2 regions of the Tissierella sp. MB52-C2 genome follow, and region 1 is predicted to be linked to the other one. Evidence: a T-box and tRNA genes for the amino acid it is inferred to sense, from the RefSeq annotation. Region 1 holds a T-box; the other holds one or more tRNA genes.
What was found. The T-box of region 1 lies ahead of serS (serine--tRNA ligase). A T-box ahead of a tRNA ligase gene usually reads a tRNA of that ligase, here a tRNA-Ser.
Positions count from the first base shown of each region.

Region 1 (15,924 bases):
AGTCATAGGAGTTTTTACTTGATGAGAAACATCTGAAATTAAACCTTGCAAATTTTCCCTTTCTTTCAATCCCCGTAATAAATCTTCTTGGGAAATTTCCGATAATCGCAGTATTTTTTGATTTACTTTTGAATCAAAGGTTTCATCTAAAATTTGAAGTTTACTAATCCTTTGATAATCCTTATTGATTAAATAAGTTAATGAGTCACTTAAAGTATTTATATAATCCATATATTTATTAGCAATTCTTTTCTTGCTATAATAAGAAGCTAATATGATAATAAAATAAGCAACTAATGAAAGTAGCAGTACTTTTATATTATAAAAATATAAGGCTAAAGAAACATGATATACAACCCCTATGATTATTAAGCTCGACATTCCAAACAAATCTCTATTCTTCATAGGCATCTCCTATCCATTGATAACCCATTCCATAAATTGTCTTAATATATTTTTTATCCTCAGTCTCAATTTTTGATCGAATACGACTAATCATCATAGTTAGGGCATTTTCGTCCACATATTTTTCATTTTCATCCCATAGTTTTCCCAATAATATACTTCTTGTCAGTACCATTTTGTAATTGACAACAAATAAATATAACAGATTGAACTCCCCTGTAGTCAACTCAAGATTTTCTCCTTGTAACATAGCTGTTCGTTTGCTAAAGTTTAAAACTAAATTTCCATCATCATAAATATGTTCTATATTCTTTTTGCCAGTATTCTTTAATAATACTCCTATCTTTTTTAAAAATACACTAACATGGAATGGCTTTGTAATATAATCATTCCCCCCTAATTCATATCCCTTTAGCATATCACTTTCCATATCATTTGCTGTTAAGAATATAATAGGAGTTGTTGTTTTGCTACTATACATTTTACATAAATCAAAACCATTTCCATCGGGAAGGTTTACATCTAATATAATCAAATCATAAGTGTTTTTTGAAAGGTTATCTTTAGCAGATGCTATATTATAGGAAGAGATTATTTCATACCCTTCTGTTGTTAAATGAAATGCTAGAGTTTGATTCAATAACCGATCATCCTCAACTAATAAAATTCTTTTTATTATATTCACCATCCTTATACTTTTTCTTTATATCATCCATAATAAAACTGTTTAAAAAAACATCATTTAATTCTTTCCAATCACAATTTCTATCATCTACAATACTATCTATATAAGCTTTTTGTCTGACTATTTCATCTGTAATGAAATCATGGATAACCGGAATTCGCATCCCCTGTTCTTTTTCATCACTCCTTTTTTTGATCTCTAGCAACTCTTCAATTCCATTACGCAAATCTGAAGGCATATCTATACTATTCATAAGTTCTTCAAATAATACAGGAGGTGGACAATGATATCTTTGTATGTACTTTCCTGCAAACAACGATCTTAATGCATAAAAGTACTTTTTATAATTTACCGATTTTTCTTGTAAGAACTGTTTATACGTACTATTAGCAGTGCCATAATAATGATAGGCTGCAGCTTTCACGGAAAAGTAGTTCTTAGCTCTTTCATATATCCAATTCCATTGATTTGATGTCTTATATAGAATAGGAGAATTACTCCATTCAAATAATGTTGCATTTCCCTTGTGAAACTGTTTTAGCGCTTTTTTTAAATCCCATCCATTAATGTCAAATACTTCATCAAGCTGCCAGTCTGTGAACTACTCACCACTTATAGAAGTGGGAGCTTCCGAAGAAGTTTGATAGCTAAGCTATCCTTATTCTTTTAGGCGTATCCACTTCGCCTCTATTGTATAGGATTCTTAGATCCACAACTTTACTTTTCTTTAATATATTTAGTGCTGCATTTACATCTGCATTTAATGTAGTACCTGTACTTGTTTTATATAATCCTCTTTTTATTCTTTTTCCACTAAAACCCTCTGAGGTTTTATCTCCTATTGTTGGTATTTCATCTTTATCAAAGAAACTTGCTTTAGATGTATAGCTTTCTTCTTGTTTTATATAGGTTATATTGTATAGTTTGCATAGATAGTCTAACTTATCTTTTATATTTCCTATAGGGATATTTACAAAGTTTTGATTGTTGACTTTTCCTATATTTATTTTATTTTGTATATTTTCGTTATATCCTAAGACTATTGTACCTATATCATTATTGATACAGTAATTAATTATATATCTACAGGCTTTATTTATATAGTCATTGACTTGATTATTTCTCTTTTTAGTAATTATTACTTGATATTTTGTTATTCCTTTTATTTTTTGTTTATCCTTTATACTCTGGTATTTAGCCATTTGTTTGTTATACCATTGGTTTATGGATTTAAGTTTATTTCCATCTACTATGAAAGATTTGCCTTTATTGGTTACACAGGTTGCCAGATTATTTATTCCTAAATCTATTGAAAGTGCATTTTGCTTATTTAATTCCCTTTGCTCTTCTTCTACCTTATAGGTATATTGAATTTCAAAGTACCTTCCAGATAGTTTAGGTACTATTCTAATCTCTTTTATTGCTTTATCTTTTAATATTGGTGGTATTGTTATTATGACAGGCTTGTGATTCCTTTTGTATGTATTGGAATAGGGAAGTATTAGTTTATTATTATTAAGTCTAACAAATCCAATTATTAGTGTGAAAAATTCTTCTTTTTTAAGATATTTAGGAATGTTTACTTTAGAATTATATTTACCTAGTTTCTTTAGTTTGAGAAATTCAAAAAATGATTTAAATGTTCCATCTACTTCTTTTAGTATTTGCTGACTCATATTGCTATTTAGTATTTTGTAATTCTCATTATTTTTACATAGTAGATTATTCTTACCATAACTAAGATATTCACCTGTTTCAAAGAAATATTGTCTAATATTGTATAGGGCTACATTATATAGATTTTTAGCAGTATGAGATAGTTCTCTTAAGATTAGATATTCTTCTTTGGTAAGGTTTTTAACTTGTTGCTTTACTGTTAAATACACTGTTTTCACCTCCATTCTATGAATATATTTTATCACAGAACAGAAGTTTGTTCAATGTGTTTATTGCCAATTATTGCAATTCATCACCCACTTATAGAAGTGGATGTATTCTTACTAGCCTTTTTGATAAAATATCCTGAAACTTTCAAGTAAACACACCATATCAATGTTCCTTAAGGATACGAAAAAGATGCCATAAGTATCTAGTACTCCCTTGGTGGAAAATATGTTTCTAAATTGATACATTTAGACAGAATTTATCTTGATGATTTGATACTTACTTTTTACCAATACATTCAATACCTTTACTATCAAAATTATGAGCAGCAAAACCCTCAAATACTTATTTTATTTGAAGGATTTGTTCTTTATAATTTAAAATATTATCTTCACGCGTGATCTTTACTACCATTGCATAATCTTTTATCAAATTTCTATATTCGATTTCATCAGTAGTTAATATTTCTTTGAAACAAAGGCAATAATCAGGATTATATCTATCTCTAACATCATTTACAATACAATTGCAATCTTTAAAACCTCTCTCACAACTAAAATAATTATTAATGACTATACAGCTTCTCTTTGGTAAAAAATTGGGCGGCAGTATAATTAGCTGTTCTATTCCTTCTAATGATGTTCCATACATGAAATATTTTGGCATTGTTCTCATTCCTTTCTTTCTGTTTTAGGGTATAAAAAAACCGCCACAAAAGTGACGGTAATAAACAACAATTATTTGATTAATTCTTTACCACCCATATACATTTGCAATGGTTTCGGTATTGATATGATACCATCTTCTTTCAAATTGTTTTCTAAAAATGATATCAGCATTCTTGGAGGTGCTACGACTGTATTGTTAAGAGTATGTGGGACGTAATTTTCTTTATTTTTTCCCTTTATCCGGATAGAAAGACGTCTTGCCTGTGCATCTCCTAAGTTAGAACAGCTACCAACTTCAAAATATTTTTTCTGTCTCGGCGACCATGCTTCTATATCTATACTTTTCACTTTCAAATCTGCCAAATCACCCGAACAACACTCCAAAGTACGTACAGGTATATCTAAAGTGCGGAAAAACTCAACCGTATATTTATATAGTTTCTCGAACCATTCTGCACTATCTTCCGGTTTGCATACCACAATCATTTCCTGCTTTTCAAATTGATGAATTCGGTATACACCACGTTCTTCAATGCCATGAGCACCAACCTCTTTACGAAAACAAGGAGAATAACTCGTTAGTGTTTGAGGAAGTTTTTCTTCATCAATAATTGTATCAATAAACTTACCAATCATAGAATGTTCGCTTGTGCCTATAAGATATAAATCTTCGCCTTCTATCTTATACATCATATTTTCCATTTCTGAGAAGCTCATAACACCGTCTACAACATTACCCCTGATCATAAATGGGGGTATATAATAGGTAAATCCTCTGTCAATCATGAAGTCCCGTGCATAGGATAGGATTGCAGAATGCAAACGTGCTATATCACCGCAAAGATAATAAAAACCGCTTCCACTTGTCTTTCTTGCACTGTCCAGATCAATACCCTTTAATTTTCCCATAATATCAACATGATATGGTATCTCAAAATCTGGTACAGCAGGCTCTCCAAATCGTTCAATTTCAACATTCTCGCTATCATCCTTACCGATTGGTACAGTGGGGTCTATAATATTGGGGATAACCAGCATCCTTCTGAGAATCTGAACTTCAAGATCATCAATTTCCCTCTCCAATTCTGCGAGTTCATCTGCCATAACAGTTATATCTGCTTTCGCTAATTCAGCTTCATCCTTTTTTCCTTTTGACATTAATACGCCAATTTCTTTACTAATTGAATTTCTTCTACTTCTGAGATAATCACGTCTTGATTTTGCTTCCCGATTTTGAGTATCTAAAGTAATAATTTCATCTACAAGTGTGATTTTTTCATTCTGAAATTTTTTTCTGATATTTTCTTTTACAATGTCAGTGTTTTCACGCAATAACTTAATATCTAACATTATTTTCCTCCTCATATATTTTCTTTTCATAGAGATAACAGTATGAGTTTAGAAAAATAAAAGCCTTCCAAACCCATACAAATTATATGGGACGGAAAGCATCCGCGGTACCACCCAAATTGTCAGATAAAACTGACCACTCTAAAGTGCTGTAAAGGGCACACCCTTCGACTCGTCGCCGATAGCTCTAAAAATGGAATAGTTTAGCCTCTCACCGGTTCGCACCAACCACCGGCTCTCTGGGAGATTTATAAACCTTAGTTTTTATCATCGCTATTAAGCATATTATATGCATATATAAATAAATTTACAAGAAGAATTATTAATTCTGTGGTAAATTATAAAATTTCACCTATTGTACTTAACAGAGTAGGCTGTTTCACCCATGCAAGAAGATACTATACAGATGCTCTGAAAATACTACCAAAAGAGGCTGAAATAAAATCAACCCATGCCCATAAAGCAATACTATATTTTAGAGAATTGATTATATTTTACTATAATCATATGCGATTGTCCAAAACGGTTAGGGAGCTAAATAGTAATTGCATCTAAAAAAATATACAAATGCAAAAATATTCTATTAACTTTGATGAAATTTTGGTAATTAATCATACTCGCAAATTTTGTACTTATATATTACTTACAATAAAATTACCTTCAATTATTACTTTACCTGTACCCCCAATTTGTATTTCAATATCTTCACCAACTCTACAAGCATATACATTAATCGCACATGGAATTTTTATTATATATCCCTGCTCAGCATTTATTGATATACTTTTTCTGTCAATATAATGGTTACTTAACAAATACGCACCTAATGCTGCATTTCCAATTCCACATGCTGCATCCTCAATTCCTTCTCTTGGACATATGTTTCTTGTATGTATATCAAATGTATCATCTTTAGTTTCAAAACAAAATGCTTGTATTTCCCTTACGCCAATAGACTCACATAGACTTTTTAGTTGATTTATATTCCTTTTAACTTTCATTAATCCATTGAAAGATTTTATAGGTACAACCAAGTGGCCTAATCCAGTGTTAATACATTGTATTGGTAAATTACTCATTATGTCATTTTCACTAATTCCTAAAGCTTTAGCTATTTTATTCTTTTCCTCAATTATTAGCCCAAACTTTGGTTTTTGTTGTTTCAATTTAACAAAAATATCTCTACCATTCTTCTCAACAGTAACTTCTTTTATTCCATCTTTTGTCTTAACTAAATATTTATCTTTCATTATAGGATTTATTTTCTCTTCTTTTACAAGTGCGACAAATGCAGCAACTGTAGGATGACCTGCAATTGAAACTTCATTTTCTGGAGTAAAATATCTAATATCAAAATCTATTCCTTGTTCTTTACTTTCATCAATATATACTGTTTCAACTAAATTAAGTTGACGAGCAATTTTCTGCATAATATAATCATCTAAGTCACCTTTATTAATAAAGACAGCTGCAGCATTTCCGCCTTGTCCATTATATGTGAAACTATTTATAACACAAAACTTTCTAATTATATCCATATTATATCTACTCCTCCATCTAGGCTTAATAAATTAATATCTTATAAATTTAAATCCTTTTCATATAAAAATATAATCATATAACTTATATTGCAAAGATTTTTAATAAAAACCCTAAAAACATTTGCACTTACTAAAATCACATCTAAGCAATAACTCTATATTTAAATAAAAATGCTAAAAATAGTAGTTTTTAATCTGATCAAGATACTGAATTTAATATGAATTTTGATATTAATCTTTTATAAAAAACGTGGCAAATATGTAATTTTCCATATCTAAGCCACGTTTTTATCCTATTTCAATTTTTACACGAATCATTTCCGTACCTTTATAAAGGTAAAGGGATCCTAATGCCATAAGGTTGTTATAAAATTGTAAGTCAATACAGTTGCTAGAGTATTATACAGTGGAAATTCACATGGAAATCATATAGCCCTAAAATCTTTCATTTTTTCTCCAAGGATATAGTGTGAAAACCACATCAAATTCTGCTTCATAATAGACACATTAATTCCTGGCTGGTCAGAACTATGTCCCATTCCTTTAAATATAACTAATTCTGTATCAACTTCCATATCCCTTAGCCCTTGATATAGCTCATATGCATTTGGGGTTGGAACTCTTGCATCCTTTTCTCCATGTTGGATCAATGTAGGCGTACAGGCTGATTTAATATATGTCATCGGTGATGTTTTAGTATATATCTCTGGATCATTCCATGGATTATCTCCTAAATACGTCCTAATAAAATGATGCATATCTGTATTCACATAATTGGTAATCCAATTAGTAATTCCACCTCCAACTGAAATAGCTTTAAATCTACTACTAAATGTAGAACAGAATGCTGATATATATCCCCCGTAACTCCATCCCATAACCCCTACCCTATCTTTATCTGCAATCCCCTTGTCAACTAGTATATCCACGCCAGATATAACATCATCGTAGTCACCAATTCCTAGTTTTCTATAGTTTGCTTTGAAGAATTCATTACCATATCCTGTACTTCCTCTGTAGTTTGGTTCTAAAACTATAAAACCCTTCTCAATAAACTGCTCAATAGGATACTTTTCGAAACAGACTGAAGGTATTGGGAAAGATGCCCCATCTGGACCACCATGGATGATTACCAATAAAGGATATTTTTTATTTGAATCAAATCCTATTGGAGTTGATAAAACTCCCTCTATTTCAAGACCATCACTACTTTTCCATGAGATTATTTCTCTATTACTTTTAAGCTTTCCCTTAAAAATGCTATTCTCATTTGTTATTTTTTTATCGTCTAAGTAGACTTCAAAGGTTTCTTTTGATGTAGCCTTATTATAGGATATATGATTTCCATCCTCCGTTATAGACACATCTATTATGCAGCAATCTATTTTTTCGTCTAGCATCTCCACCTTGCCGTCCTCCGATAGTAACCCAATAAGATAATTTGTTTTATCCTGCCATCTAATTAAAATTCCTTTAGCTGTCCATCGTATTGGAATAACCGTACTATCAAAATCTGTTAAAGGCTGAATTCGCTCTCTACTATTAATATCATATATCTCTAGTGTACGATCTTTTATATGTGTCTTATAGTAATCCTTTTCCCCTATGCTTGCTGTATAACATATTTTGGTACCATCAGGAGAAAAGCAAACACTCCCCCGCAATAACTTATTTCTATTAATCTTATGTAATTCTCCAGCTTTAATATCTAGTATGTATAGCTCTCCATTCTGAAGAATATCGTCTATATGTGGGCTTGGTGTAGCTATAAACACGACCCTTTCCCCATCATTTGAAATATCAAATTCATGGATATGAAAATCCTTATCATCAATTAGTTGATAAACAACGCTATTTTCGTGTTCATATTTATCATTTTGTATCACTTTTTCTATTTCAATGTAATACAAACAATTATTCTGGTATTCCTTACCTATATGATGGAAATCTCCATATAGTTCCTTACGTTTCTTTATCATCTCAGATTCTTTTGACTGTGCAACATAATAAAAACCCTTGCCAGTAGGCTCCCATTTGAATTTACTGACCCCTTCTTTCTCATCAGTAATTTGAACTCCACTATAACCATCTATTGACTTAACAAATATCTGATTTTTCTTATTATCCCCGTCACCAACTGGGCTAAGATATGCGATATATCTAGAATTTGGAGACCATAATGGGTATGTACTATCTATATCCCTAGTTGTTAATGGGTAACACTGCCCCTTATCTTTTTCATATATCCATACATGATTTCTATATTTATTGTCTTCCCAGTTAGCTGTCTTCTTGACAAATGCTACGTTTCTGCCATCATCACTTATGTTTGTACCTGATAAGGCTGGTAATGAAATAATTTCTTCTATACTTAGATATGTTTTTTCATTCATTTCCATTAATAACCCCCCTCGTAACTATAATCAAATAAGCATAATCAAAAAATTAATTTATCATTCGATACTAATTAAGTTTTTTCTTCTTTTAACTTGCCGCCTAATAAGAAAAATATCAAATACTTAACAAGGTAAATTATAGCATTACTGGAATTTTCCGTCAATTGCCTAACTAAATATCTTTTTTCTTTCACTAAAAGGACTGTCGAATCTGATAGGTCACTACATCATTTGCTTGTTCTTCGCCTGTGATATCAAAGTACATTCCCTTGGATAAGAAGAGTTCTCCTTGTACGATTTGCAATGCAATCGGCAATAGATTTCCTTTATTTAAGTGCCCAGTATTCGAAATTGGAATTTAGGAATATTTTTATTCTTTATAATACTTTCAGTTTAGAATTACTAACATTTTACTAATTCATAATATGCATATTTAAGAATATATTAGATAGTTTCAAGGTTAGCCATTGGTCTTTGTCCTTTGGTATCTTTAGTCAATTATTTTTTATTTTTAATTTACAGCAGAATTATATAAAACAAAAACCACCAATTAAGAGAGTATGTCTTCCAATTGGTGGTTCAACGGTTTTGTTAACAATATAATCTTTGTTTATTTCGATCTATATATCATTATTAATTGAATTTAGTTTATTACAATATTCATCCATCGCTTCAGCAACTATCTTTGCATCTGCTATGGCTTGAACTACTGTCTTTGAACCAGTAACTACATCACCTGATGCAAATACACCTTCCCTTGTTGTCTGACCCTTATGTGTTACTAATAACCCGTTAGCAGTCATAAATCCAGCATTATTTACAACAATAACATTTTTCGGAGCTTGACTTATTGCAATTATAATGGATTCACATTCATATAGAGCTTCTGAACCTTCCTTATCAATAATCTTAGATTCTCCTTTTTCGTTAACTACCTTTTCAGTTTCTCTAAGAATTAAACCTTCATCAACAATTTCTAATGGTGCTTTATATAATTCAAACTTAATTCCTTCCTCCTTAGCTTCTTCTATCTCGTGTTTCGTCGCAGCCATATCTTCAAAGCCCTTTCTGTATACAATTGTTACATCATCAGCCCCATGCCTTTTAGCTGTACGTGCTGAGTCCATTGCAGTATTACCAGCACCAATAACTACAACCTTCTTGCCTAAATTATATACTGAAGGTGATTTTAGGTAATCTATGGCATAATGTGCATTGCCAAAACTTTCACCTTTAATATTTAATTTTCTTGGGTTCCATACACCGGTTCCAATGAAAATAGCTTTATAACCATCTTCAAATAATTTATCTATGGTCAATACTGGACCAATTAGTGTACTTGGTCTTATTTTTACTCCTAATTGTATTAATAACTCTTGAATCCGATCTAAGATATTCTTTGGCAATCTAAATTCGGGAATTCCATATCTTAAAACCCCACCTATTTTTTCATTTTTCTCAAATATTGTTACTTTATATCCTTTTTGAGCTAAAATAAAGGCTATAGTAATACCTGCCGGACCTGAACCAACGATTGCTATTCTATCTTTTAACTTTTTTTCAGGCTCAAAACTTAAGTTTTTAAGATATTCTTCAGATATATAATTTTCTATTTCATAAAATTCTATAGGTTCACCTTTTATTCCTTTTATACAATTTCCTTTACATTGATTTTCATGTGGACATATTATAGAACAGATGGCAGATAATGGGTTGTTTTTGAACAATATCTCACCAGCCTTATGAACTTCTCCTTCTCTATATAATTTAATTACTTCGGGAATTTCAGTATTTATGGGGCATTTCATTTGACATTTTGCATTTTTGCATAATAGACATCTATTTGCCTCCGATAATATAAATTCTGAATCTTTATTCATATATAATCACCCTTTTATACAAAATTGTTTAAATGCTATCAAAAAATTAACCAAAGATTATGCTTTATCTCTCCCATAATACACTAAGTAAATTAATTTTTCAATATGGAGATTATAAACTGTTAATACTGATATTATTCCATGTAGTTTTGGTTAATAAATCTTCAAAGGATAGTAATTATTGTCATAATCACAATTAGACTTTTACTTATATTTAGATAAACAAACAAAACCTATATCGCAGTCAATATTTCTTAATATATTGCAAACAAAGTAAAATCCACAAGTAGAATAAGGAGCCTTGCTTTTTCATATTCGTATAGGTATACCACTTTTTGCAAGGGGATAGAATGTATTCTCTATCTTTACGTTGATTTAGGAAAAACTGCTCTTTTTCATTATTATTAAAATCAAATCTCCAACATCAAGTAAAAAACATATATTAACCACATCTTTAGAACTTCCTCCAACTGCTTGACCTTCAAAATGTTTTCCTAATTGAATCTTAGTTGGTTTTTATCCAATATAGCTGATAGCTCCATCAATCATATTTTTTTCATTATAGTTTTTTGCTACTTTCATAGAACCTTTCTCACTATTACTAAATGCAACTTCAAACATAATTCCACCACCTAGCATATATAATATAATTTTTATTTTATTGTAGTGGAAACCATAATATCTCTTTTTGTAGTTTTTCAATCTCCCCACCTTGTTTTATGGGGAAAGTAACATTACAAAGTCCTAATTTAGTGTAACCTATCTAGATCCAACCTAAGTCCAACAAGTTATTTATCTAGTATACTCATTTTACTGTACATAGTAACCCTTTAAACATATTTAACTCTATAAAAACCATTAACTTACAGTTACTTGTAAGTTAATGGTTTTTATTTGTATCATTTATTTTATTTAATATTTTCTAATATATTTTCTAATTTCTCAATGGTGATATGACTTTTTGGATTAAATTTTTCATTTTCTAGTTCTAAATAACCCATATTTACTATTTTTTGTACACTATCTTTTGCCCATATACTAATATCTTTTCCATCACTATATGAAAGTTGTTGTTTTTCTGCTGGTTCCATGTTTAAATAAGACACAAATCTATCCAGTACAACAGCCAATTCTTCTCTTGTTAATAAATCAGAGGGCGCAAAAACATTGGATGATTTTCCTACTATTATATTGTTTTTTACTGCCCAACGACTAGCCTCTTCATAATAAGTGAAGAAAAAAACATCTTTAGGTGTTTCTTTTGCATATTCTAAAGGTTGATTGTTTTCAAGAGACATTGTATATAATAAATGAGCCAATTTTCCTCGTGAAATATATAAACTTTTATCATCATTAGCTTGCAATTTGCCTGTATTATTTTCAATGTAATGAACTGCTGTATCTATACCTTTTATATAGTCATCATAAGTTTGTTCTTTTATAATATCAGGTTTAATAGGCTCAATACCATAAGGAATGCCACTGTCAAACAAACTATCAATTTCTATATATTTTGTAGAGTGACCCACTTGTATGTTTAAGTGAGGCAATTCAAATTGATCCACTGCACCATAATGGTCAACACTTCCACCACTATACGTTCCCACTAAAATACCACCCATTTCTTTTATCATCATGACATTTATTGTAGCGGAAGAAAATGTATTTTCACCAATAAGACCTACTATTTGTATATCATTATTTTTCTGATATTCAGTTAATACATATAATAAAGGCATAATCACCCCATCAGATCCACCTGTATTATTTCTTAAATCAATAACAACGGTTTCATATTCATTGCTTTCTAAATCTTTTTGAACATTTAAACTAAATGTTTCCATGGGCAAGTTTTTATCTTCTTTACAAGCATTGTATTGAATATAATAAACATTTCCATCTAATGGCATAGAAAAATAAATTTTAGATTTATCCTTAGTTGTTTTTGGTTGTTGGCTACGCTTTTCGGCTAAATATACCACATCTACCGTATCCGCTGAAGTCTCTACAGCATGAAGAGAAATTGTTTTTTCCTGATTTTCTTTCTTTACTGTTATTTCTAATTCATCATCTTTTATAATACCTACATAATCAAGAATTTCTTTGACATTAATAATTTGCCTTAATTGTCTTTGAAGCCACACATCATTATCATGGCTGATAATAGATGCCATTTTATTTTTTACAGTTTTCATATCATATCCATTTAAAGCCACAATTTCCCATCCAAGGTATTCTTCATATTCTGTTCCAATAACATCAAGCACCCATGTTTCAATATGTCTGATGCTAAAAGGATAAATATTTACATCTTTCAAAGCAGGACCTGTATTCACATTTGTATGGGAATCATTAACCATAGCCACTAAGCTTTGTAAATCAAGGGCATACTCCACATTTGACTTCTCATTTATATTCTTTTTAATCTCAGCTTTTCTCTTTATAAATTCTTTTTCTGATGTGCTATAAAATATATTTGGATGACTTTCTTTTAATGTTTCATACAAAAAGTCTAGATTTTTTTCCCTTTCTGTAATTTCACTGGCATGAACCACTGTAAAAGCACATAATAAAACGGTTAAAATTATAATCATCAGTTTCTTCATTTTTATCTCTCCTTAAATTAAGTATTAAATTATTTTTATTATATATATACAATGATATGAAATATGAAAAATGTCTAAAATTGTATTTAACTATTCTTACTTTATTAAACTATTATTGGACCTATTTCAATATAGTAGATACATTTTCTCGAACAATTTTATGCAACCCTCTTAGACTTATCTTCCCATTCTTGAGGAGTAAGATAACCTAGTGAGCTATGTATTCTTTCTCTGTTATACCATGACTCTCTATATTCAAATATTGCTAGTCTTATCAGGATCATTTATAAAGTCTAATCCATTATCTATTTGTACTCATTTGCCTGGATAAGTAACTGAAGGTTACCATCATATTTTCTTCGTCAACGCCACACTTGTTGGCGACTAGTATGATATCTTATAGCCACATTTACATTGTTATCATATTTAATTGCATATTTAACTACTCTTTGACGAAATCTCATCTCTTCTGTTATATTTGTTTTCATAAGACTTGAACGCTTTTTGTTTGTTCATAATTTCCCTCCTCTACCTGATAGAGAATTGTATGATAAGTATTAACCCGAGTATAGGGTAACTTTATATTCAATTATGATTTCTGAAGCTTCGATATGCAAATGGTAATAATACTATGCTCGATATAATAGCAAAAGCAAGAATAATTTCATAAGGCTGTACCATTAATCCAAATAAATTTATAGAAAATACATCTAAAATATTACCAATAGAAAACATATTTACAGGAATAAGATTGAATAAATGATATATCCACAGTATGTCTTCAGATAAGGTCACAAACATAGGAAGGATAGTGATTATTGTCATAATCACAATGACCATAAATGGAGACTTTAGCTTTGCGGATAATAGCATCGTCAATGTTACAGATAATATATTTCCAAATAAAATTAAAACAAAGTATAATAATGCAACCTGCCCCATTGTAAATGGGTGTATTGATAGTGGTAAAAAAAATTGAATTGGAGAATTACCACCTTCCCATCCGAAAAATGCCATCGTTGTGACATAAGATACCACTGTAAGTACAATGCTCAATAAAATTGAAAAGGATATTCCTGTAAATAGTTTTGCATATATAACTTTATTTTTACCATATTTAGATGACAAAATCAGGCTATCCATTTTATCAGTATACTCCCCTGCAAATAATGGTGATATACAAATGGAACAGATAAAGCATATTAAAATAGCAGTCACAAACATCTGTGAAAAAAATCTTGTATATCCTCCTGTATATGAGTAAATAAACGGAGTTTTTACTTGTTTACTTAGCCTCACAGAAGCTGGTTTTTCTGTGGAGCTCATTGTTGTTTCTTCTATGCTTCTTTCAACCATATCTTGTCGTATACTGTAGAAATTATTAACATTCTCTTCGCTAAGTAATTCTATTTCTTTCCTGTCATTTATATTATATGCTTTTCTAATCATATAGTAAATTTCATAATATGGTCGAGCATACTGCTGATATTCTTGCGTGTCCGTATACTTACCATCAGTAGGTGGAATTTGAGTATAGGCTTCTATTGTTTCTGAAAGTATGTCACTGCCTATTACTCTGCCTGACATACTTCTTATATATTCCCTGTCTTTCTTCATACCATCATAAGTGCTTTCTGATATTTCACCTTTTATGTAATCATTTCCCATTAATGGACCAATACAGCTAAATACTGTGATGAAAACAGCAAACAACAATGTAATAATAGTACGACGTTTCCATAAAATTTTCCTGTATTCAAACCCAACTAATTCACAAATACTATTCATTCTTGTTTACCCCCTCATTAAAATAATACAAGTATAAATCTTCCAATGTGGCTGATACAACAACTGCAGTTTCACAAGGGTTTTTTTCTGCTACTAGACGTAAAAAGGTTTTATCTGATTCTTCCCGTATATTTATTATCGGATAATTAGCTATTAGATTAGCAGCAGTTTTACTGTCTACTGAACATTCAAACACTTTTCCTTCTATTACACTAATAATTTTTTCAAGGCTACCCTCACGTATAATTTGCCCATCTTTTATCATTAGAATTGTAGAGGCGATATACTCAACATCTGAAACAATATGAGTAGACAGTAACACAATTTTGTCTTTACCTAATCTAGAAATTAAATTTCGAAAACGTACACGCTCCTTTGGATCAAGTCCTGCAGTTGGCTCATCTAAAATCAAAATCTTAGGATTATTTAGCATTGCTTGTGCAATACCTAAACGTCGTTTCATTCCACCAGAAAATGTTTTGATTTTCTTTTTTGCTACATCGGAAAGAGCCACAAGCTCTAAAAGTTCATTTGCCTTTTCCTTCGCTCGTTCCTTCGTAAGCCCCTTTAAGCTTGCCATATAAAGCAAAAAATCATAGGCCGTAAATTCTGGATAGTACCCAAAATCCTGTGGCAAATAACCTAACGAATCTCTATATTCTTCTTCACTTACATCAATTCCATTGAATTTTACTTCTCCACTTGTGGGTTTTAAGACTCC
Region 1 is NZ_CP133261.1:1,270,685-1,286,608, reverse strand. Features, by position in the region: gene RBU61_RS06325 (HAMP domain-containing sensor histidine kinase) at 1-405, opposite strand, end outside; gene RBU61_RS06320 (response regulator transcription factor) at 395-1,093, opposite strand; partial or broken gene RBU61_RS06315 (DNA polymerase beta superfamily protein) at 1,059-1,670, opposite strand; gene RBU61_RS06310 (transposase) at 1,738-2,976, opposite strand; gene RBU61_RS06305 (hypothetical protein) at 3,320-3,640, opposite strand; gene serS (serine--tRNA ligase) at 3,712-4,992, opposite strand; T-box leader at 5,077-5,272, opposite strand; gene RBU61_RS06295 (PhzF family phenazine biosynthesis protein) at 5,625-6,530, opposite strand; gene RBU61_RS06290 (S9 family peptidase) at 6,959-8,932, opposite strand; gene RBU61_RS06285 (NAD(P)-dependent oxidoreductase) at 9,550-10,809, opposite strand; gene RBU61_RS06280 (hypothetical protein) at 11,326-11,511, opposite strand; gene RBU61_RS06275 (S-layer homology domain-containing protein) at 11,718-13,415, opposite strand; partial or broken gene RBU61_RS06270 (IS3 family transposase) at 13,574-13,687, opposite strand; gene RBU61_RS06265 (hypothetical protein) at 14,001-15,203, opposite strand; gene RBU61_RS06260 (ABC transporter ATP-binding protein) at 15,196-15,924, opposite strand, start outside.

Region 2 (15,924 bases), 1.1 Mb from region 1:
ATCTTCAAAATATTTTCTATTTAGTCCTTTTAAAGCAATTTCTCCTAGACTTACTGATAGTACCTTTTCCACTTAATCACCTCATAGTTATTTGCCTAATATCTGCTACAGATTCTTTTAACACCTTTACTGTATAATCTAAATCTTCCTTCGTAATCTCATAAGAAAAACAGAATCTTATGCTTCCTTCTATTTCTTCATTTTTAAGCCCTATACTTTTTAAAACATGGCTCTTTTCAGTACCCTTAGATGAGCAAGCTGATGTAGTAGAAACATAAATTTCCTTATCCTCTAAATAATGAAGAAGTACTTCTCCTCTTACATGATTAAAAGATATATTTATGATGTATGGGGAAGAATTCTCATCTAAAGATGTATTAAATCTTATATAAGGTATTTCTTCCTCTATTTTTTGAGCAAAATATTCTTTTAATTCTCTTATATTCTCAATCTCAATTTTATGATTTTCACTCATTATTTTTACAGCTTCGCCAAATCCAATAATCCCTGTTAAGTTTTCAGTTCCTGATCTTAAACCCTTTTCTTGATTTCCACCGAAAATTAAAGGGTTAAGTATAAGTTTTTTATCTATAAATAATCCACCTATTCCTTTTGGACCATATACTTTGTGGCCACTAAAGGAATAACAATCTATTTCCCATTTTTTCAAGGCTAATTCTACTTTACCAAACCCTTGAATTCCATCTACATGAAATAGTGTGTTTGGATTTACTTTCTTTATAATATCTTTTATTTTAAATATAGGTTGAATAGAGCCAATTTCATTGTTCACGTGCATAATAGATACTAGAATAGTATCATTTCTGATGCTATTCTCTAATTCCTTTAATGATATATACCCCTGGTTATCTACATTTAAATAGGTAATATCAAATCCCTGCTGTTCATAATTCTTCATTATATTTAATACAGAAGGATGTTCTATTTTTGTAGTTATTATATGCTTTCCTCTTTTTCCAAATTTGCTTATTATACTTTGAATCGCTATATTATTACTTTCTGTTCCACCAGAAGTAAAATATATTTCATTAATGTTTACATTCAGAGCATTGGCTATATGCTCCCTTGCTATTTTTATCTTTTGTTCAGATTTCATGCCAAGTCTATGAAGTGATGATGGATTTCCAAAGTCTTCAATCATACTTTTTTGCATAATATCTACTACTTCTTTTCTTGGCTTTGTTGTAGCACAATTGTCTAAGTAAATCAAATATAATACACCTCTTCTATTAGTATCCTAATTCTTCATCTACTAAGTAAATATGAACATTTGTAGTATTTGGCTTCTTATGAATTATTGTCTCCACTTTACAAATTCTATCTGGTGATACACAATCACTACATTTTCCTGTATGAGTACAAGGAGTACTTAAGTTTAATCTTTTTGCATTTAGCGGAGCTGCTATATTTCTAATTCTATCTATTGCTTCATTGTAATCATTACATATTTTATTCTTCCCAACAACAATATAAACATCCTTATGTCCAAAAAACATAGATGCAACTCTATTTCCGTTTCCATCCATATTTATAAGTTTACCATCTAATGTTAAAGCATTAGTACTTGTAATGTAGGTATCTGATGTCATAGCTTTCTGAATAGGGTTTTCAACATCTTTTCTCCAATGCCAATATACTTCATTTCCTCTTTCTCTTAATGCTTCATATACTCCCATATCTTGTATAGTTATAGAACCCCCTACACCTACCGTATCTTCTTTTTTAATATCTAATAATAATTCTTCTTTCACTTTTATTTTATCCTCAAAGGTTTTCACTATAAAGCCATTTTTTGTTAATACCTTTTCTAATTCAATAAATTTGTTATTCATATTTACTAACCTCCTATTATTCCTACTATCCACTATATTTATTATACAAGATTTGTATATTATATTAAAGGAAAATAATCGAAATCTCAGTTTTAGCCATCTATCTTTCATTATGTGAACACTTTGTCGAATAAAAAGTTTTTTCATAAAAACTCTTGCATAATTTGTCGAGCTTTGTTATAATTAAATTGTGGTTATCCCCCTGGTAACCTCAAATAAGATCTCTATTCCCAATACCCCTTTTGAACGGTTTATTTACATCCAAAATGGGTGAAGACTCCTAGTGGAGTCTTTTTTTTTATGTTTTTTAAATGCTATAAATATGTTATATTATATTTATAATTGTCAATATAATTAATTGGAGGTATTAATATGTCTAATAAAAATAAAGTTGCCATTATCTTTACTGGCGGTACTATTTCTATGAAAATCGATCCTCGTATTCATGCAGCAATTCCAGCATTAACATCAGAAGAAATTATTGGTATGGTCACTAATATAGAAAACTTTTCTGATATTGAAGTAATAAATTATGCCAATATTCCTAGTCCACATATTACTCCTTCTATGATGATGGAAATAGCTAATTTGGTGAAGGAAGTAATAAAAAGAGAAGATATTACTAGTGTTATTGTAACTCATGGAACAGATACCTTAGAAGAAACTGCATATCTTTTAGATTTAATAATTAAAACTCACAAGCCTATAGTTGTAGTAGGAGCCATGAGAAATAGTTCTGAACTTGGATATGATGGTTCTAGCAATCTTTCTGCTGCCCTATGCACCGCTATTTCAAGCCGAGCTAAAAATAAAGGTGTTTTAGTTGTTATGAATAATGAGGTAAATGCTGCTAGTGAAGTAACAAAGACTAATACTTTATCTTTAGATACATTTAAGTCTCCGGAATTTGGACCTTTAGGAATTGTAGATAATGATGAAGTTATATTCTATAGAGATATTATATCTCATCAATTTATTGATACCAATATTATAAAAGAGAAAGTAGGTCTTATTAAGTCTGTACCAGGTATGGAATCTGATATATTAGACTTTTACATAGATAATAAATATAGTGGTTTAGTTATAGAAGCCTTAGGTAGAGGAAACTTACCCCCAGCTATGATTCCTGGTATAAAAAGAGCCATTAGTCAAAACATTCCTGTAGTTCTAGTTTCAAGATGTCCTACAGGTAGAGTTTTTGACTCCTATGGTTACGAAGGTGGTGGAAAACACCTACGTGAATTAGGTGTCATCTTTGGAGGTAATTTACCTGGACAGAAAGTAAGAATTAAGCTTATGTTAGCCCTAGGATTAACTAGCATTATGTCTGAAATCAAAGAAATTATTGAACAAAACTGATTTTTATAATTATCAAGAAAAAGGCCTATGGCCTTTTTCTTATACTTTCATATCTACCCCTAGTTCTATTGACTAAGAAATCTTCAATTTTTACTATACTTTCTTCTAATTCTTTAACTCTATCTTCTAATCTCTCTATAGTATCTTTTAAATCCTCGGAAAAATATTGTTTATCTTTTTTTTTATTGGAACTTCTAATACCTTTTCTAAAGGACCAAATCCGATAAATCTCACTTCAGGATATACACTACCAAAGGAATATTTAAGTATAATATCATCTCTAGGATTTATATTTATATATTTGTATCTAACAAAATCTATTTCCCTAGATTCATTCCACTCATATATACTATCCCAACTTTCCCCTCGATCTTCACTATATCTACTTACTACTTTGTTTAATTCTACCCATGTAATCCAAAGTTTATCTTCATAGAATATAAGATTCGGATAGGAAGGACTTCCTTCATTGGATATATATTCCGATCTATGTTTTATATATTGTCTATGCTCTTTATCATATAGTATTTTATTATATCTTATAACTAAATTCCCATCTATAAATTCACAGTAAGTCAAATGGATGGTATCATTATCTTTTATCATATCTAAGAAAATCTTATCAGTCTCTGTACTCACTATATTAAACTTATCCCCCCATTCTAAGTTTTTAATTCCAAATCTTCTTAAGTTTATTTCCTTATCATTACTATAATATGATATTAAAACATCCTCTTCTATTTTTATTATTCTAATGGGATTTAAAACTTTCTCTCTACTTATTTCATCTACTCCATATGTACTCCACTTAGTACCATCATAATAATGATGATTTATTCTATATTTGTTTTCTTTATCTTGTATTTCAATTACATAAAATATGTGGATTATCTTTCCTTCTACTATAATGTTTAGATCAAATACCTCACTTATTGGTTCAGCAGTAAGTTTTACTTCTTCTTTCTTTTTGTTTTTTAATATATTTAAAATAAGATGTCCTTCTGTATTTTGATATAGGATATAAATATTATTTGATCCATCTATTCCCATGTCATATTCTTCTAATATATCTTTAGCGATAATCTCCCTACTATCAAAGCTTGTTTCGCTTACTACCTCTTCCAATAAAATATTGTTCTTAGATTTTCTAACTAGAATCATATTATTTGAAGCCATTTCTGCAATAGTCCATTTATCAGTAAAAAAAGCCATCAAAACACCACCCTTTTATTTTATATTCTATAATTCTCTATCTACTAATAAATATTATGTCTATATACGTTATATTACAGTTTTTATTTGTAACACAATATTAATAGATAGAATATATTATGATTGAGTAGTAAAATTATATTATTAAAAAGGAGGAAATAGAATGAATCCTAAAATATTACCAGAAGACCTTACCGAAAAAAGTATTAGTGATAGATGCTGTGTTGGAAATACAGGCTGTGAATGGGATGGTACTTTAAGAAGAGTAGTTACTGAACCTATATATGTACAAAAAGTTTATGATGCGACCCTTGTAAATCTACAAGCTTTAACTACTGTTAACAACGTTAGATTTACACCAAATTTACCTGTGGGTTCAAGAATAATAAGAGTTATTGATATTAGATGTAGGAAGTTTTTTAACCCTGGAAACATAAATGATCCTCGTAATTTAGTTGTAGATCCTGAGACAGTCCTTTCAGGTGGGGAATTTGTTAGAGATGAGAAAGGAAACTTTGTAGAGGTAGTAGGTCCAGATGGACTAAGAAGTGAAAAGATAATATTTGCTGATACTACTGAATGTGATGAAAGAGGAAAAGGTACACCAGTATTCGGCACACAAAGAATTTTCCTAAGAGGAAATGTTTTAATTGAAATTGATGTATTGGTTCTAAGTGCTAATGGAAGAAGAAGTACAGTTACGTTAACTGCTAATGTTCCTATTGCTCCAGCTAATGCACCTATAATACTAACCAACTTCTTTGAATTATGTATACCTTCAGTATTTAATTCAGCATTCTTCCCAAGATTTGCTGAGTTCTGTAACGTATCATGTGAAACAAGATTAGCTACAAATAGCATTACTAGAGATATTCATATCTGCCCACAAACTGGTGAAGTAAGAATAGATTTAATCATTGCGATTTGTATAACTTGTGAAAAGAAAATAATAGTTCCTGTTCAATTATGCGTTCTTTCAACAGGATTTGTAGAATTATCACCAGAAACATCACCAATCTGTTCAACATTCCCGACTCTATTCCCTAAACAAATTGATAGCAATAGTATAGGTGATGAGACCGATCCGCCTTGCCCTCCTCATCGCCGCACTAGCTATAAAGATTTAGAGGAAGAAGAATTCTATGATGAAGATATAACAGAATAAAATATAAAGGTGTCAGTACTGACACCTTTATATTTTTATCCTATTTATCATCTAATAAATTATCGATGAAATATAGTATATAATCTACTGTAAAATTAATCTCCTCTTTAGGAACTACACGTATATCTAAAGAATATCTAATATAGTCATTAAATTCTTCAATTCCTGCAAATGGAAGTTCTATAAGAGATAATAACTTTCTCATTCTTATTTTTCTTTCTACGTTTGTCATTTTTCCTAAAGACCTATTCATATATTGAACTAAGGAATCAACTATTTGTTCTAAATAATCCTCTGCTACTATTTCCTCATCTTCTGAAAATAATACTTTATGATCTGTTAGTTTGAAATCATTATAGTAGGTTAATACTTTTTTAGTATATAATAAATCTCTGTTTAGTCCGTCATAATCAAATGATTCTCTGCCTATTGCCTCTGTATTTAAGATATTAAATTCTTCCAAGTCTCCTAGGATTTCCTTTTCTATTTTCTTAATTTCCTTTCCGATACTTTTTTCTACAGTTCCAATATCTTTCTTACTTTCATTTATAATACTTTTCATCCAATCCACATATATATCTTCTATTTCTTTTTCAATTTCCATATTTGTAATTAAATTTATAACTATAATTAGATTACTAATAAGTCCTAATTTCAAAATGAAGTTAAAGATTTTATCAGTTTGCTTATTTAAAGAAACTATTTGTTCCGCGATTTTGTCAATTTCTTCTAAGTCTTTATTAGATAAATCTATATGCCTTAATTTTTGAACTTCCCTAAAGTAATAATCAAATTTAGTACCATAGCCATTTCTTAAAGAGCTATCAAATTGTTTCTTATATTCATTTATTTGATTTTCTGCTTCTATCTTTTTAGATAGTTTGAAGTTTCTCATCATAGTGTTTTGAAGTATATTAAAATACTTATCTTTTGTTAGCCTCATTGGTAAAACTGAAATCACATTGGAAATAATATTAATATATTTAAAGTAATTTTGCTTCTGATTATTTAATAAGTTATTAACTCCATTTATTACTTCTTCTACAGCTACATTTTCATAAGGCATATTTTCATAATCTTTTTTAGTTATAATTTTAGTTCCATAGTAATCCACTAGTTCCCTAACATAAGAGAGTTCTATACTATACCCATCTATGATGGAAGACAACTCATATAATTCCTGTCTAATATTTATAACTTCTTCCAATCTATTTTTTTTCTTTTCTTCATCATTATAATATATGGAATCTTCAACTAAATTTATAAGCCTATTTACATAGCTTTCCAATGAATTTATTTCAATATTAAATTCTAATTCACTTTCATCTAAATCATCTTTTAATATTCTCTTTAGCATTATAATTCCATTAAAAACATTTAAGTAACTAGACCTTTTAATTAAATTTAATTGTTTTGTATTTAAGTATATAATTTTTTCTTTTAGTTCATTATCTTCCATAAGAGATATGCTTTTTTCAAGTTCTGTCATATTACCTTCTCCTTTCAGTCCTTTGCCAATATATATAAATTTTGATTTTATACCTATTAAAATGTATAATAATATTATAACATATCAAGGACTTAGGGTGAATTTTTTATGGAAACTATAACTAATATAATTGATCATACTTTAAATATGGAGAAATACTCTAGAAATCACAAAGTATGTTTTATGGATATTGAAACCACGGGATTAAATAGAAATAATAGTGTTATCTATTTAATTGGTCTTCTATACTTTAATGAAGATATTAAAAGCTGGATGTTAATCCAGTACTTTGCTAACAGCCTAAATAAGGAACTAGATGTTTTAAATAAATTCATAGATGATCTATCTATTTTTGATAAAATAATCACCTTCAATGGTGATTCCTTTGACATCCCTTTTATAGAACATAGGCTAAGAAAATATAATATTAACTATGTATTTGATAAAGAAAAATCCTTTGACCTTTATCAAATCATTAAGAAAAATAGGTATTATTTAAACCTACCTAATCTTAAGCTAAAAACCATTGAACGTAGTCTAGGCTTTATTAGAGAAGATAAATATACTGGTGGAGATTGTATTAAATTCTACTATGATTATATAAAATCGAAAGATGTCTTATTAAAGGAAGATATATTAAAGCATAACTATGATGATCTAGTTCATATGCTAGATATAATTGTCATATTGGATATATTAGATGAAAAGAAGAGTCTGTATATTGATTTAATAGGTAAGAGTACAAAGCTTACAATTGAAAGTATAAACAAATCTGGAGATATTTTAAATATAAGTGGAATCTTAGATACTAAATTAAAAAATAATATAAAATATTATGGAGAAGGTTATAGTATTATAACTGAGGGATTTAATAAGTTTAATCTTTCCATAGAATTTAAGGAAGGATTTATCTCCAAAGAACAAAAATGTATTTATATAGATACTAATTATATATATGATCTGCAAAATCTTAGAGATTTAACAGAGTATAAACTTCCACCTCATATAATTATATTGACAATAGAAAAAGAGTATTGTATTGATAATATAAAAAATCTCATTAAGGAAATATTTAAAAATATATTATAAACACAATAAAAAACAGACCTCATGGTCTGTTTTTTCATGGTGGGCCTTCAGGGACTCGAACCCCGGACCTACCGGTTATGAGCCGGGCGCTCTAACCGACTGAGCTAAAGGCCCATAGTATATAAATTATTATAAACTATGGTGGACCTAGGTGGACTCGAACCACCGACCTCACGCTTATCAGGCGTGCGCTCTAACCACCTGAGCTACAGGTCCAAACACTTCTTAGGTCATAAAAATGGTGGGCACAACAGGGCTCGAACCTGTGACCCCCTGCTTGTAAGGCAGGTGCTCTCCCAACTGAGCTATGCGCCCATATTATTTTAATATAATTTTACTTGATTTTTTTTGGTAATGTGGCAGGGGTGGCAGGATTTGAACCCACGACATTCGGTTTTGGAGACCGACGTTCTGCCACTGAACTACACCCCTAAGTTTTTATAATTCCAATGGTAGATAAATCATTGGTGGGCCTTCAGGGACTCGAACCCCGGACCTACCGGTTATGAGCCGGGCGCTCTAACCGACTGAGCTAAAGGCCCCAAAAACAAACATGGTGCCCGGAGCCGGAATCGAACCAGCGACACGTAGATTTTCAGTCTACTGCTCTACCGACTGAGCTATCCGGGCACGTAATAATTTAGTTTCTAAGAATTTTTATGTAATAAATGGTGGGCCTTCAGGGACTCGAACCCCGGACCTACCGGTTATGAGCCGGGCGCTCTAACCGACTGAGCTAAAGGCCCCTACCATACTTGGCGGAGAAGGAGGGATTTGAACCCTCGCGCCCCGTGAAGGACCTACTCCCTTAGCAGGGGAGCCTCTTCAGCCACTTGAGTACTTCTCCATATTCATTCTTATGGAACATAATTTAATTTGGCGGAGAGGGTGGGATTCGAACCCACGTGGGCTTGCACCCTAACGGTTTTCAAGACCGCCCCGTTATGACCGCTTCGGTACCTCTCCATCTGGTGATCCATCCGCGACTCGAACGCGGGACACCCTGATTAAAAGTCAGGTGCTCTACCGACTGAGCTAATGGATCATGATTATTAATTTTAATGGCTGGGGTGACAGGACTCGAACCTGTGGAATGCTAGAGTCAAAGTCTAGTGCCTTACCGACTTGGCTACACCCCATCATCTGGCGCGCCTAGGAGGATTCGAACCCCCGGCACACGGATTAGAAGTCCGTTGCTCTATCCTACTGAGCTATAGGCGCAAGATTTATTTAGTAAATCATGGAGCGGGTGAAGGGAATCGAACCCTCGCAACCAGCTTGGAAGGCTGGGGCTCTACCACTGAGCTACACCCGCATATTTATTTTTAATCGTAACCTACACTTCCATAGAATTAGGTTATAATGGTGGAGGAGACTGGATTCGAACCAGTGAAAGCTTAGCTAACGGATTTACAGTCCGTCCCCTTTAGCCACTTGGGTACTCCTCCCTAAGTTAATTCATAATGGAGCTGGCGAGAGGAATTGAACCCCCAACCTACTGATTACAAGTCAGTTGCTCTGCCGATTGAGCTACGCCAGCAAACATATCATTTCGCAGTCTCGCAACTCAAATCTATTTACTCGTTACACTCGTATAGATTTGGTGCTCGTTGCGTTTGACCTACATCAATTCGCTACGCTTATTGTGTTAGGTCATAATGGCGACCTGGAAGGGACTCGAACCCTCGACCTCCAGCGTGACAGGCTGGCATTCTAACCAACTGAACTACCAGGCCATTATTTTTCTAAATTAAGTCATTATATGGTGGGCACAACAGGGCTCGAACCTGTGACCCCCTGCTTGTAAGGCAGGTGCTCTCCCAACTGAGCTATGCGCCCATATTATTTTTGACCTAATTAGGTTATAATGGTGACCCCACCGGGATTCGAACCCGGGTTACCGCCGTGAAAGGGCGATGTCTTAACCGCTTGACCATGGGGCCTTATTTAATTTCTTTGGTAGCGGCGAACGGATTTGAACCGCTGACACTGCGGGTATGAACCGCATGCTCTAGCCAACTGAGCTACGCCGCCAAACTATTGATTATCATATGGTTGTACCTTAAGAATTATGGTTGCGGGAGCCGGATTTGAACCGACGACCTCCGGGTTATGAGCCCGACGAGCTGCCAAACTGCTCCATCCCGCGGCATTATTTTATAGTTCTGTTTTTCTCCATACCTATGACTTACCTATAATTTTCTACATTCATTGGATCAAGTCATTATGTAATGGTGCCGGAGACCGGAATCGAACCGGTACGATCGGTGAGGATCGCAGGATTTTAAGTCCTGTGCGTCTGCCTGTTCCGCCACTCCGGCGTTTTATGTTTCTAATGGCTCTTGGGGTGGGACTCGAACCCACAACCTACCGGTTAACAGCCGGTTGCTCCGCCATTGAGCTACCCAAGATCAGCCTGGCAACTTCCTACTCTCCCAGGTCGTTTCCAACCAAGTACCATCGGCGTTAAGATGCTTAACTTCTGTGTTCGGTATGGGTACAGGTGTGTCCATCTTGCTATCGTCACCAGACGAAAACTATCAATTGCAATATTTTAGGTCAAGTCCTCGACTTATTAGTATCTCTTAGCTTAAAGTATTACTACTCTTACACCTGAGACCTATCTACCAAGTGGTCTTCTTGGAGTCTTAACTTTTAAAGTGGGAAATCTTATCTTGAGGGGGGCTTCGTGCTTAGATGCCTTCAGCACTTATCCCTTCCAGACATAGCTACTCAGCCGTGCCATTGGCATGACAACTGATACACCAGCGGTCTGTCCATCCCGGTCCTCTCGTACTAAGGACAGCTCCTCTCAAATTTCCTACGCCCACGACGGATAGGGACCGAACTGTCTCACGACGTTCTGAACCCAGCTCGCGTGCCTCTTTAATGGGCGAACAGCCCAACCCTTGGGACCTACTCCAGCCCCAGGATGAGACGAGCCGACATCGAGGTGCCAAACCTCCCCGTCGATGTGGACTCTTGGGGAGATAAGCCTGTTATCCCCGGGGTAGCTTTTATCCGTTGAGCGATGGCCCTTCCACTCGGAACCACCGGATCACTAAGTCCAACTTTCGTTTCTGCTCCACTTGTTGGTGTCGCAGTTAAGCTCCCTTTTGCCTTTACACTCTTCGCACGATTTCCGACCGTGCTGAGGGAACCTTTGAGCGCCTCCGTTACTCTTTAGGAGGCGACCGCCCCAGTCAAACTGCCCAACTGACAGTGTCCCTATACCAGTTTCATGGTATCAGGTTAGAATTTCAGCATTACAAGAGTGGTATCCCAAGGTTGACTCCACCAAAGCTGGCGCCCTGGCTTCAAAGTCTCCCACCTATCCTGTACATGCAATGCCGAAATCCAATGTCAGCCTGCAGTAAAGCTCCACGGGGTCTTTCCGTCCTGTCGCGGGTAATACGCATCTTCACGTATACTACAATTTCACCGGATCCATTGTTGAGACAGTGCCCAAATCGTTACACCTTTCGTGCGGGTCGGAACTTACCCGACAAGGAATTTCGCTACCTTAGGACCGTTATAGTTACGGCCGCCGTTTACTGGGGCTTAAGTTCTAGCCTTCGCTTACGCTAAGCCTTCCCCTTAACCTTCCAGCACCGGGCAGGTGTCAGCACCTATACTTCGTCTTTCGACTTAGCAGATACTTGTGTTTTTGGTAAACAGTCGCTTGGGCCTATTCACTGCGGCCAGGTTTCCTGGCACCCCTTCTCCCTAAGTTACGGGGCTATTTTGCCGAGTTCCTTAACAATGGTTCTTCCGCTCGTCTTAGGATTCTCTCCTCGCCTACCTGTGTCGGTTTGCGGTACGGGTAGTTACTTGCTCGATAGAAGCTTTTCTTGGCAGTGTGGAGTCAGCTACTTCTCTACTTGTTTTTCGATCCCCATCACATTTCAGAATTATGAGTACGGATTTGCCTATACTCACTTCCTTTATGCTTAGACGTGCTCAACCAACGGCACGCTTAGCCTATCCTCCTGCGTCACTCCATTTCTCAAACGCTTATAACTAGTACAGGAATTTCAACCTGTTGTCCATCGCCTACGCTTTTCAGCCTTGGCTTAGGTCCCGACTTACCCTGAGTGGACGAACCTTCCTCAGGAAACCTTAGGCTTTCGACGGGTGAGATTCTCACTCACCTTTCGCTACTTATGCCAGCATTCTCTCTTGTGTGCAGTCCAGCACTCCTTACGGTATACCTTCTATCCACACACAATGCTCCTCTACCGATTCTTACGAATCCCACAGCTTCGGTACCAGATTTAAGCCCCGGAAATCTTCGGCGCAAGGTCTCTCGACCAGTGAGCTATTACGCACTCTTTAAATGTATGGCTGCTTCTAAGCCAACATCCTGGTTGTCTGTGAAACCTCACATCCTTTACCACTTAATCTGGATTTAGGGACCTTAGCTGGTGATCTGGGCTCTTTCCCTTTCGACTATGAAGCTTATCCCACATAGTCTGACTCCCAAGGTTATGAGTATGGCATTCGGAGTTTGATAGGTTTTGGTAACGCTATGCGCCCCTAGACCATTCAGTGCTCTACCTCCATATCACTTTTCCTTGAGGCTAGCCCTAAAGCTATTTCGAGGAGAACCAGCTATCTCCGAGTTCGATTGGCTTTTCACCCCTATCCACAGGTCATCCCATAGCTTTTAAACGCTAACGGGTTCGAGCCTCCATTGAATTTTACTTCAACTTCACTCTGCCCATGGATAGGTCACCCGGTTTCGGGTCTATGGCAGGGAACTTAGTCGCCCTATTAAGACTTGGTTTCCCTACGGCTCCTGACCTTAAGTCATTAACCTTGCTCACTACCATAACTCGCTGGCCCGTTCTACAAAAAGTACGTGGTTACACGAATAATGTGCTTCCACTGCTTGTAGGCGTAGGGTTTCAGATTCTATTTCACTCCCCTTCCGGGGTTCTTTTCACCTTTCCCTCACGGTACTATTTCTCTATCGGTCACCAAGGAGTATTTAGCCTTGGGAGGTGGTCCTCCCTACTTCCCACAGGATTTCACGTGTCCCGTGGTACTCTGGATACCAGCTGGTAAACTCTTCTTTCATATACCGGACTATCACCGTCTATGGTGGGATTTTCCAATCCTCTTCTATTAGATTCATTATTCCATTATGCTGGTCCTTAACCCCAGATAAATCTGGTTTGGGCTCTTTCCCGTTCGCTCGCCGCTACTTAGGAAATCGATTTTTCTTTCTTCTCCTCAGGGTACTTAGATGTTTCAGTTCCCCTGGTCTTCCTTCATACACCTATGTATTCAGTGTATGATACTTGAGGGTTGCTCAAGTAGGTTTCCCCATTCGGAAATCTCCGGATCACAGTCTATTTGCGACTCCCCGAAGCATATCGGTGCTTATCCCGTCCTTCATCGGCTCTTGGTGCCAAGGCATTCGCCCTACGCCCTTAATAACTTGACCTAAATTACTTATTTATATTGCAATTTGTAGTTTTCAATGTTCAGTGTGAACAATTATACTTGATAATTGTTTGGTGGAGATGAGGAGAGTCGAACTCCTGACCCCCTGCTTGCAAGGCAGGTGCTCTCCCAACTGAGCTACACCCCCACGATAATATATAAACAGAACAGTGTGAGTTCTTTTGAACTCCTTAGAAAGGAGGTGATCCAGCCGCACCTTCCGATACGGCTACCTTGTTACGACTTCACCCTAGTTATTGACCCTACCTTCGACAGCTGCCTCCTTACGGTTAGCTCACTGGCTTCGGGTATTGCCAACTCCCATGGTGTGACGGGCGGTGTGTACAAGACCCGGGAACGCATTCACCGCGACATTCTGATTCACGATTACTAGCAACTCCGACTTCATGCAGGCGAGTTGCAGCCTGCAATCCGAACTGGGATCGGCTTTAAGAGATTTGCATCTTATCGCTAAGTAGCTGCTCGTTGTACCGACCATTGTAGCACGTGTGTAGCCCAGGACATAAAGGGCATGATGATTTGACGTCATCCCCACCTTCCTCCGATTTGTCATCGGCAGTCCCTCTAGAGTGCTCAACTTAATGGTAGCAACTAAAGGCAAGGGTTGCGCTCGTTGCGGGACTTAACCCAACATCTCACGACACGAGCTGACGACAACCATGCACCACCTGTGTCCCCTGTACCCGAAGGTAAAGGTCTATCTCTAGACCGGTCAGGGGCATGTCAAGCCCTGGTAAGGTTCTTCGCGTTGCTTCGAATTAAACCACATGCTCCGCTGCTTGTGCGGGTCCCCGTCAATTCCTTTGAGTTTCATACTTGCGTACGTACTCCCCAGGCGGAGTGCTTAATGCGTTAGCTGCGGCACCGAGGTTTGACCCCCAACACCTAGCACTCATCGTTTACGGCGTGGACTACCAGGGTATCTAATCCTGTTCGCTCCCCACGCTTTCGTGCATCAGCGTCAGTATAAGTCCAGAAAGTCGCCTTCGCCACTGGTATTCCTCCTAATATCTACGCATTTCACCGCTACACTAGGAATTCCACTTTCCTCTCCTTAACTCAAGCCTTCCAGTTTCAAATGCTTACCACGGTTGAGCCGTGATCTTTCACATCTGACTTAAAAGGCCGCCTACGCACCCTTTACGCCCAATAAATCCGGACAACGCTTGCCCCCTACGTATTACCGCGGCTGCTGGCACGTAGTTAGCCGGGGCTTCCTCCTTGGGTACCGTCATTATCGTCCCCAAGGACAGAACTTTACGACCCGAAGGCCTTCATCGTTCACGCGGCGTCGCTGCATCAGAGTTTCCTCCATTGTGCAATATTCCCCACTGCTGCCTCCCGTAGGAGTCTGGACCGTGTCTCAGTTCCAGTGTGGCCGTTCACCCTCTCAGGCCGGCTACCCATCGTAGTCTTGGTGAGCCATTACCTCACCAACTAACTAATGGGACGCGAGACCATCTTTCACCGCTTTACGCTTTGACTATTCCTTCATGTGAAGATTTAGTATCATAAGGTATTAATCCCAGTTTCCCGAGGCTATCCCTTTGTGAAAGGCAGGTTTCTCACGCGTTACTCACCCGTCCGCCGCTAAGATAATCAAAGTTTCATTCCGAAGAAATCAACCTTGAAAACTTCGCTCGACTTGCATGTGTTAGGCACGCCGCCAGCGTTCGTCCTGAGCCAGGATCAAACTCTCATTTAAAAGTTTGATTCAGCTCAATTTGCTGACTGTTGTTTCATGTGTTACTTTTTATAATTCAAAGTTTCTCACACTGTTTAGTTTTCTAGGTTCTTGTCGTCTCGCTTGAGGCGACTTGTTTAGTATAGCAAATTTTTCATTTGCTGTCAACCACTTTTTTTAAAAACTTTTTTCAAATCTTTGCTGATTTGTGAAGTTTTTTTGTTGTAGCTGACTTTTACTATCATACTCTTTTTTCCAAGAGTTGTCAACTGTTTTTTTAACTTTTTTTAAATCTTTTTTAGATTTATTTGAGTTAATGTCGCAGCCGACTTTTATTATAATACACGGTTTCAAATATAAAGTCAACCCTTTTTTATAAAAAAGTTAAAGACTATGTTAAACATAGTCTTTAGCCAATATTTATTGTATTCATTTTCTAAAAAAATATACATATAATTTCAAATTAACTATTCTTTAAAGGCTGCAACTGCACTTCCTAGTGCAATAGAATATAATTTCGCTTCGTGGTCGTCCGCTCTTGATACTAATACTATGGGAGCTTTTGCACCCATTACTATACCTGCTGATTTTCCATCGGCAAAAT
Region 2 is NZ_CP133261.1:2,351,212-2,367,135, forward strand. Features, by position in the region: gene thiI (tRNA uracil 4-sulfurtransferase ThiI) at 1-72, opposite strand, end outside; gene RBU61_RS11750 (cysteine desulfurase family protein) at 77-1,231, opposite strand; gene RBU61_RS11755 (lactate utilization protein) at 1,251-1,853, opposite strand; gene RBU61_RS11760 (asparaginase) at 2,226-3,212, shown strand; gene RBU61_RS11765 (hypothetical protein) at 3,360-4,424, opposite strand; gene RBU61_RS11770 (hypothetical protein) at 4,588-5,589, shown strand; gene RBU61_RS11775 (hypothetical protein) at 5,630-7,078, opposite strand; gene RBU61_RS11780 (ribonuclease H-like domain-containing protein) at 7,187-8,167, shown strand; tRNA gene RBU61_RS11785 (tRNA-Ile) at 8,205-8,281, opposite strand; tRNA gene RBU61_RS11790 (tRNA-Ile) at 8,307-8,383, opposite strand; tRNA gene RBU61_RS11795 (tRNA-Val) at 8,407-8,482, opposite strand; tRNA gene RBU61_RS11800 (tRNA-Trp) at 8,525-8,599, opposite strand; tRNA gene RBU61_RS11805 (tRNA-Ile) at 8,633-8,709, opposite strand; tRNA gene RBU61_RS11810 (tRNA-Phe) at 8,722-8,797, opposite strand; tRNA gene RBU61_RS11815 (tRNA-Ile) at 8,837-8,913, opposite strand; tRNA gene RBU61_RS11820 (tRNA-Ser) at 8,924-9,014, opposite strand; tRNA gene RBU61_RS11825 (tRNA-Ser) at 9,045-9,133, opposite strand; tRNA gene RBU61_RS11830 (tRNA-Lys) at 9,137-9,212, opposite strand; tRNA gene RBU61_RS11835 (tRNA-Gln) at 9,230-9,306, opposite strand; tRNA gene RBU61_RS11840 (tRNA-Arg) at 9,312-9,388, opposite strand; tRNA gene RBU61_RS11845 (tRNA-Gly) at 9,409-9,482, opposite strand; tRNA gene RBU61_RS11850 (tRNA-Tyr) at 9,531-9,615, opposite strand; tRNA gene RBU61_RS11855 (tRNA-Thr) at 9,632-9,707, opposite strand; tRNA gene RBU61_RS11860 (tRNA-Asp) at 9,827-9,903, opposite strand; tRNA gene RBU61_RS11865 (tRNA-Val) at 9,931-10,006, opposite strand; tRNA gene RBU61_RS11870 (tRNA-Glu) at 10,036-10,110, opposite strand; tRNA gene RBU61_RS11875 (tRNA-Met) at 10,125-10,201, opposite strand; tRNA gene RBU61_RS11880 (tRNA-Met) at 10,240-10,316, opposite strand; tRNA gene RBU61_RS11885 (tRNA-Leu) at 10,400-10,488, opposite strand; tRNA gene RBU61_RS11890 (tRNA-Asn) at 10,504-10,578, opposite strand; rRNA gene rrf (5S ribosomal RNA) at 10,582-10,698, opposite strand; rRNA gene RBU61_RS11900 (23S ribosomal RNA) at 10,723-13,616, opposite strand; tRNA gene RBU61_RS11905 (tRNA-Ala) at 13,688-13,763, opposite strand; rRNA gene RBU61_RS11910 (16S ribosomal RNA) at 13,811-15,341, opposite strand; gene RBU61_RS11915 (bifunctional enoyl-CoA hydratase/phosphate acetyltransferase) at 15,788-15,924, opposite strand, start outside.
Region 2: it encodes a tRNA-Ser, which carries the amino acid that the T-box ahead of serS (serine--tRNA ligase) is inferred to sense. The anticodon was not compared.